2 regions of the Citrobacter sp. FDAARGOS_156 genome follow, and region 1 is predicted to be linked to the other one. Evidence: predicted binding sites of a transcription regulator. Region 1 holds the regulator's gene; the other holds the start of a gene.
What was found. The regulator PhoB, encoded in region 1, activates phosphate uptake and scavenging genes when phosphate is short. The targets are predictions, from matches to a motif close to CTGTCATAAAACTGNCNNAT.
Positions count from the first base shown of each region.

Region 2: a site for PhoB is predicted at 1,998-2,017, ahead of AL515_RS02385 (MIP/aquaporin family protein). Genes of this name have one in related genera too.

Region 1 is NZ_CP014030.2:1,436,328-1,440,582, forward strand. It holds gene sbcC (exonuclease subunit SbcC) at 1-354, opposite strand, end outside; gene sbcD (exonuclease subunit SbcD) at 351-1,553, opposite strand; gene phoB (phosphate response regulator transcription factor PhoB) at 1,744-2,433, shown strand; gene phoR (phosphate regulon sensor histidine kinase PhoR) at 2,484-3,779, shown strand; gene brnQ (branched-chain amino acid transporter carrier protein BrnQ) at 4,187-4,255, shown strand, end outside.
Region 2 is NZ_CP014030.2:485,268-489,522, forward strand. It holds gene glpK (glycerol kinase GlpK) at 1-907, opposite strand, end outside; gene AL515_RS02385 (MIP/aquaporin family protein) at 929-1,774, opposite strand; gene zapB (septal ring assembly protein ZapB) at 2,201-2,446, shown strand; gene AL515_RS02395 (SDR family NAD(P)-dependent oxidoreductase) at 2,649-3,392, opposite strand; gene rraA (ribonuclease E activity regulator RraA) at 3,552-4,037, opposite strand; gene menA (1,4-dihydroxy-2-naphthoate polyprenyltransferase) at 4,130-4,255, opposite strand, start outside.

The DNA of each region.
Region 1 (4,255 bases):
ACGAGCCAGTTCGACACGCGGAACCTGCAGGTTACCTTCTGGTTGATTGCGCGCGCGGTTCTGGCTCCAGAATGCGCGATAGGCTTCGCCTCTGACTTCGAATTCAACTTCGGCCAGACATTCCGCCGTATCGCGGGTCATCAGGTCGTTTTGCGACTGCGATACGGTATTGAGTCGTGGTGTTTCGTGGTACAGCGCGAGGCAAATGGCGTCCAGTAGGGTGGTCTTCCCGGCACCGGTTGGACCGGTGATGGCGAACAGCCCGTTGCTGGCAAAAGGCTCTGCCGTGAAATCAACTTTCCATTCCCCTTTCAGAGAGTTGAGGTTTTTCAGACGCAGGCTGAGAATTTTCATGCTTCGGTCTCCCCGGCGAGCGTGTGTAAGGTTGTGCTAAACAGCTGATTCAGGCGCTCACGCTGTGGATCGTCGAGTTCTTCCAGTGCCAGACGGCGGTCAAACACCTCCGTCACGCTTAATTCACTCAACGTTTCACGTCGTTCATTGGCCATGATGCGCTCGCGTTGTTCACGACTACGACGCACCAATAAGACTTCTACCGGTAAGTCTTCGGTCAGAGTCTGGATTTTGCGCTGCATATCATGCAGATAGTCATCGGTCGCGATTTCTATATCTAACCACACCGGCGGTTCCTGTTGCGTGCCACGCCATTGTTCCAGCTGTGCGCTAATCGTCGCTAAATCGCCTTTCAATACGGCAAGTTGTTGGGTTACGGGTACGATGAGGTTTTCAACGGCGCTCAGCTTACCGTTTTCAAAGCTCACCAGGTGGACGCATTTGCTTTTGCCGCACTCGTCAAAACTCAGTGCAATCGGGGAGCCGCAATAGCGAATATGTTCCGTACCGCCGATGACCTGTGCCCGGTGAATATGTCCCAGCGCGATGTAATCCGCCGGTGGGAAATTTTGTGCCGGAAAAGCATCCAGCGTCCCAATATAAATATCGCGTACGGCGTCACTTTTACTGGCGCCGACGGTGGTCAGATGCCCTGTCGCAATAATTGGCAGATTCTGGTCGCCACGCAGCGCGCAGGCGTCCTGATATTGCTGTTGGTAATAGTCGGTGATTGCACCTAATAAATGCTGCTGTTTTTCTTGCCCGGTCAACCCAGCCTGGCTGGTAATGATGTCGCGCGGACGTAAGAAAGGAACCGGACACAGGATAGCCCCCGGCGTGCCGTCGCGTTGCGGCAGTACCTGCGGCGCATGGCCGGCGCTGGCAACGACCGTGGTGTTGAGGAACGCCAGAATATCGCGAGATTCATTGAGTGTGGCAACGGAGTCATGGTTTCCTGCCAGCACGACCAGATGACAGCCTGTTTGCTGTAGGTTGACAACAAAACGGTTATACAACTCGCGGGCGTAGCTTGGCGGTGAACCAGTATCAAAAATATCACCTGCCACAATAATGGCATCCACCTGATGGGATTGTGCCGTTTCCAGCAACCAGTCGAGAAAGGCCTGGTGTTCAGCGGCGCGGCTCTTGCTGTAGAAATTTTGGCCCAGATGCCAGTCAGACGTGTGGAGGATGCGCATAAGAGTTCCATGACAAAAAAACGATGGCGGAGATTATAACCTTGCAAGGACGGTAATATCTTGTTTCCGGGCTGTCATAATTCGCCTGGCTGCGTTAAACCTGGACTATCTTTTCATAAATCTGTCATAAAAGTGACGCATAATGCCACGGTATTGATGGCAAACGATTTAATTATAAACAGGGCAAATCATGGCGAGACGTATTCTGGTCGTAGAAGATGAAGCTCCAATTCGTGAAATGGTCTGCTTCGTGCTCGAGCAAAACGGTTTTCAACCCGTAGAAGCCGAAGACTATGACAGTGCTGTGAACCAACTTAATGAACCCTGGCCGGATCTCGTCCTGCTTGACTGGATGCTTCCCGGCGGCTCGGGTCTACAGTTTATTAAACACCTCAAACGGGAAGCGATGACGCGGGATATCCCCGTGATGATGCTGACGGCGCGCGGTGAAGAAGAAGACCGTGTGCGGGGTCTGGAAACCGGTGCGGATGACTATATTACTAAGCCGTTCTCTCCGAAGGAGCTGGTGGCGCGTATTAAAGCCGTTTTACGACGTATTTCCCCCATGGCGGTGGAAGAAGTTATCGAGATGCAAGGGCTGAGTCTTGACCCTACCTCGCACCGTGTGATGACCGGCGAGGATCCACTGGATATGGGACCCACCGAATTCAAACTGTTGCACTTCTTTATGACCCACCCTGAGCGCGTCTACAGCCGTGAACAACTCCTCAATCATGTCTGGGGAACCAATGTCTACGTGGAAGACCGGACAGTGGATGTGCATATTCGTCGGTTGCGTAAAGCGCTGGAGCATAGCGGACACGATCGTATGGTGCAGACGGTTCGCGGGACGGGATATCGTTTTTCGACCCGCTTCTGACTGACAAGAATCATGGCCTGATGGATTAGGCCGTAAATGGAGTAAGACGTTTGCTAGAACGATTGTCATGGAAAAGGTTGGTACTGGAGCTGATCCTCTGCTGCATACCGGCTTTTATCCTTAGCGCTTTTTTTGGTTATCTACCCTGGTTTTTACTGGCGTCGGTAACGGGCCTGCTTATCTGGCATTTCTGGAATTTATTACGTTTGTCCTGGTGGCTATGGGTCGACAGAAGTATGACGCCGCCGCCGGGGCGCGGCAGTTGGGAGCCGTTGTTATATGGGCTGCATCAAATGCAGCTGCGTAACAAAAAGCGCCGTCGCGAATTGGGTAACCTCATTAAACGCTTTCGCAGCGGCGCCGAATCACTGCCCGACGCAGTGGTGCTAACCACCGAAGAAGGCGGGATTTTCTGGTGTAACGGACTGGCACAGCAGGTTTTAGGGTTACGCTGGCCGGACGATAGCGGGCAAAATATCCTTAATCTGCTGCGCTACCCGGAATTTACGCTGTATCTGAAAACACGCGACTTTAGTCGGCCAATTAATCTGGTACTCAACACCGGACGGCATCTGGAAATTCGCGTGATGCCCTACACCGATAAGCAACTGCTGATGGTGGCGCGTGATGTTACGCAGATGCATCAACTGGAAGGTTCCCGACGTAACTTTTTCGCCAACGCCAGTCATGAGCTGCGCACGCCGCTGACGGTGCTGCAAGGCTATCTGGAAATGATGCAGGAGCATCCGTTGGAAGGGACAACGCGCGAAAAAGCGCTGCATACCATGCGTGAACAAACGTACCGTATGGAAGGGTTAGTGAAGCAACTGCTAACGCTGTCAAAAATTGAGGCTGCGCCGACGCTGCAACTGAATGAGAAGGTCGATGTGCCCATGATGCTGCGCGTGGTTGAGCACGAAGCGCAAACGCTGAGCCAGCACAAACATACGTTTACTTTTGATGTTGATAACAGCCTGAACGTGCGGGGTAACGAGGAGCAGTTGCGTAGCGCTATCTCGAATCTCGTCTATAACGCGGTGAACCACACCCCTGCGGGAACGCACATTACCGTACGCTGGCAGCATGTGGCCTCGGGGGCGGAATTTTGTGTGGAAGACAACGGTCCAGGTATTGCCGCCGAGCATATTCCACGCCTGACCGAGCGTTTTTATCGCGTAGATAAAGCGCGATCGCGGCAAACGGGCGGTAGCGGACTCGGGCTGGCCATCGTTAAGCATGCCCTGCATCATCACGACAGCCGTTTGAATATCGACAGCGAACCAGGCCAGGGAACGCGATTTAGTTTCGTGATCCCGGAACGTTTAATTGCCAAAAATAGCGGTTAAAACGTATTCGTAAGTTTATCTTTCCAAAAGCCAGCGCGAGCTGGCTTTTTTTGTTGTAGTCAATAAGTAGCTCCTGAATTTTACGACGTTTGATTGTTTTTTGTTCGCATGATTACCCATGTCTTTTTCCAGGGAATGGTGTTTTGTGCTGGTTCAATTTTTCATATCACTATATTGTTCTGGTTTTTAGATCCCACCTTGCTTTAAAACGTTATAAGCGTTTAAATTGCGCATCAAATGCTGTCATACCGACTGCATTTACGCGGTAAATCGAAAAACTATTCTTCGCCGCGCCAGACCGGGAGAATTTCCCGCTGGAATTGCTTAAAAATGCCGCTGTATCATCCCGCAGGGAAAGGCAGAAAATTAAACGTTTTCAACACCACATCCACAGGCAGTAAGACTTTATGACCCATCAGTTAAAATCGCGCGATATTATCGCACTGGGATTTATGACATTTGCACTGTTCGTTGGT
Region 2 (4,255 bases), 950 kb from region 1:
GCGCGTAGTTCACTTCCCCGGTCGGTCCGCAGGCGATAGTGGTCAGAAGTCCATTTTCTGACTTAACGGCTTTCTCGCCAGTATTCATCAGCATGAAGCAGCCAGTACCGTAGGTGTTCTTCGCCATCCCTTCTTTCACGCACAACTGGCCGAATAGTGCAGCCTGCTGGTCACCCGCGATACCGGAGATAGGAATACGTGTGCCGCCTTTACCACCGATGTTGGTCTGGCCATAGACTTCAGAAGAACGACGCACTTCTGGCAGCATGGCACGCGGAATGTCCAGCGCATCCAGCATCGTGTCATCCCAGTCCAGGGAGTGGATGTTGAACAGCATGGTACGCGAGGCGTTGGTGTAATCCGTGACGTGTACGCGTCCCTGAGTCATTTTCCAGATAAGCCAGGTGTCAACGGTACCGAACAGCAGTTCGCCGCGACGAGCGCGCTCACGCGAGCCTTCTACGTGGTCGAGGATCCACTTCACCTTGGTACCGGAGAAGTACGGGTCAATCACCAGGCCGGTGTTGTTACGGATGTATTCTTCCATGCCATCGCGCTTGAGCTTTTCGCAGATATCTGCGGTACGACGACACTGCCACACAATGGCGTTATAGATTGGTTTACCGGTCTCACGCTCCCAGACGATGGTGGTCTCACGCTGGTTGGTAATACCGATCGCTGCAATTTCATCGGAACTGATATCGGCTTTCGCCAGAACTTCAACCAGCGTAGAGCTTTGGGTTGCCCAAATTTCCATTGGGTCGTGTTCTACCCAACCTGCTTTCGGGTAGATTTGTTCGAATTCGCGCTGTGAAACGGCAACGATATTCGCATCGTGGTCCATTACGACCGCGCGGGAGCTGGTGGTGCCCTGGTCGAGCGCAACGATATATTTTTTTTCAGTCATAATTTTTGTCCCGTAGTCACATTACAGCGAAGCTTTTTGTTGAGTGTTAGCCGCCGCGTCTTTTTCTTCAATCGCGCAGACATCGCACGGTAAATGGCGACCAATCAGTTTGCGATATGCCCATGCGCCCAAAATCGCGCCGGTAATCGGGCCAAACACCGGAACCAGGAAGTAAGGGATATCGCGACCACCTGTGAAGGCAATCTCACCCCATCCGGCCATCCAGGCGAAGAGTTTCGGTCCGAAGTCACGTGCCGGGTTCATCGCAAAACCGGTCAGTGGGCCCATGGATGCACCAATAACGGCAATCAGTAAGCCGATCAGCAGCGGTGCCAGTGGACCACGCGGTACACCATTACCATCATCGGTCAGTGCCAGAATCAGCCCCATTAGAATAGCGGTAATGACCATTTCAACCGCGAAGGCCTGCACAAAATTGATATGCGGGTTTGGATAGGTGGAGAAAGTACCTGCCAGATTGAGGCTTTCTACACTACCGCGCACGATATGGTTCGTTTGTTCGAAATCGATGAAAAGATTGTAATAAAGCCCGTAAACCAGTGCCGCTGCGCAAAAGGCGCCGGCAATTTGCGAAATAATAAAAGGAACGACTTTGCGTTTGTCAAAACACGCAAACAGCCATAGTGCGATTGTGACTGCTGGATTCAGGTGTGCGCCAGAAACGCCTGCGGTCAGATAGATAGCCATGGCTACCCCCAGACCCCAGATGATACTGATTTCCCACTGACCAAAAGTAGCCCCGGCCACTTTGAGTGCAGCGACACAACCCACACCGAAGAAAATCAACAACCCGGTACCGAGGAATTCAGCAATGCACTGGCCTTTCAAGGTTGATGTTTGACTCATAATCGGATCCTGAAGAGTTTAATGTTTATTGTATGCGAGAAGGTCACTGACATCCCCGGAGCCGGTAGGCACACTGTTAATTTATCGTTAACGCTCAAAAACGAGAAATATCGAAATTAAAATGTGTGTACTCCATCAACAAAATGAGCGTTTTCGCGCCATTGCGCGGTATTTGTTATACAAAAATAGTGTGAGCTGAATCATTTCACCGATCATCCTGTTAACACTTAAGAGTTATGACAGTTGTGTCACCAGGACAAAGATTAAAAGTGTTGCAAACCGCGATCTGCGCGGGATGCCGCTGGACAGGGATGGCGCGGCTTCATACAATCGGTGTTAAGTAGTGTGCGCTCGTTTTTATTAAGGCGTCGCCGGTTATCGGGACGAGGATTTTTATCCATCAACGCCTTGCAATTCAGGAGAGGTATGACGATGTCATTAGAAGTGTTTGAGAAACTGGAAGCAAAAGTACAGCAGGCGATTGATACCATCACGCTGTTGCAGATGGAAATCGAAGAGCTGAAAGAAAAGAACAACTCACTGTCGCAGGAAGTTCAGACTGCACAGCAGCAGCGTGAAGAGCTGGAGCGTGAGAACAACAACCTGAAAGAACAGCAGAACGGCTGGCAGGATCGTCTGCATGCCCTTTTAGGTCGTATGGAAGAAGTCTAATTACGCTTCATCTTTCGTGCCGTAGCTGCGTTGGCTGCGCTCAGTTACCCCAGTCACGTAGTTTACTACGCTCCTGGGGATACCTTCGTTTGCCGCCTTGCTACAACACGAAATCTATTGCGTAATCGTTCCTGTGTAGGCCGGATAAGGCGTAAGCCGTCATCCGGCAATACAATCGTTTTACCGTAACACAACGTTAATTTCAGGCATTCAAACCCCCATCTACGTCCAGACCAGTGCCGGAAATCTGCCCAGCCGCTGGGCTTGCCAGAAACGTCACCGCCGCTGCAACATCCTCCGGTGTACCGTAATGCCCTGTCGCAATAAGCTGCCGTTGGGATTCTGCCTGCTCGCCATCTGCCGGGTTCATATCACTGTCAGTTGGGCCGGGATGAACAAGATTAACGGTAATACCCCGTGGGCCGAGATCGCGAGCCAGGCCACGGGTTAGCGAGTTGAGCGCTGATTTAGTCATCGCGTAGACAGCAATTCCCGGCTGGGCGACGCGGTTGGCAAGACAACTGCCAATATTGATGATTCGCCCACCTTCAGGGAGATGCGGCAGCGCGGCCTGTATGGCAACCACCACGCCACGGATATTCACGTTAATCAATGCGTCGATGTCCTCCAGTGACAGCGACTCCAGCGGGCCGCCACGTGCGATCCCTGCGTTGTTGACCAGAATATCCAGTCCTCCGAGTGACTGTACAGTGCGGTGTACGGCGTTCTGAATCGCCTGAGCGTCTGCACTGTTTGCCTGAATCGCCTCACCATGGCGGCCAAGCGCTGTAATTTCATCGGCAACGGCCTGGGCTTTCTCCGCAGATTTTTCATAGGTTATAACAACATCAGCACCGGCTTTCGCCAGCGACAGTGCAATGGCGCGCCCTAATCCACGACTGGCTCCGGTGACCAGCGCTTTTTTACCTGTCAGATCGATATGCATGATGACCTCGTGATGAGAGTGATGAGATTCATCATTAGGTATAGAGAGAGTTTTTTCTTCGTCAATGCGCAGGATAGGGGAATCGGAAGGGTGGTGTGGCAAAAAAAAGCCAGTCAGTTGTTTAACCGACTGGCATCACACCAAATTGCGGTGTTTTCTTTACTCGATATCGAGCGGGTCTTCGGAGAGGATTATCCCGGTGTTGTCGGCGTACAGGTGGTCGCCAGAGAAGAACGTTACGCCGCCAAAGTTGACGCGCACATCGCTTTCCCCGATACCTTCTCCTGAAGCACCGACCGGAATGGCAGCAATCGCCTGAATGCCGATATCCAGTTCTTCCAGATCGTCTACCTGACGGACTGAGCCGTAGATGACCAGACCTTCCCATTCATTCTGTACGGCCAGTCGAGCCAGTTCGGCATCGACCAGCGCACGACGGACAGAACCGCCGCCATCGACCAACAGAATGCGACCACGGCCATTTTGTTCGAGCAGATCGTACAGCAACCCGTTGTCCTCGAAACATTTTACCGTGATGATTTGTCCGCCAAACGACGACCGTCCTCCAAAGTTAGAGAACAGTGGTTCCACGACGTTGACATCTTCCTGATAGATGTCACAAAGCTCGGATGTATCGTATTTCATAGGCTCAACGTTCAGTTGCTGCGAGAATTTTTAGTATATCGCGCTATGTGTACTGTTGGCAAAATCATCAATTGTTAATTGATATTTGTCAGTTAAAGAGACCACTGACTTAAGAAAATTCCAACGACAAACAGCAGGTTAGTTAACAATGCCGCTTTTACGGTGCGTTCCAGCATCGGGCGCATTGCCGCTGGATCCATCTCACGCATCACGTATCG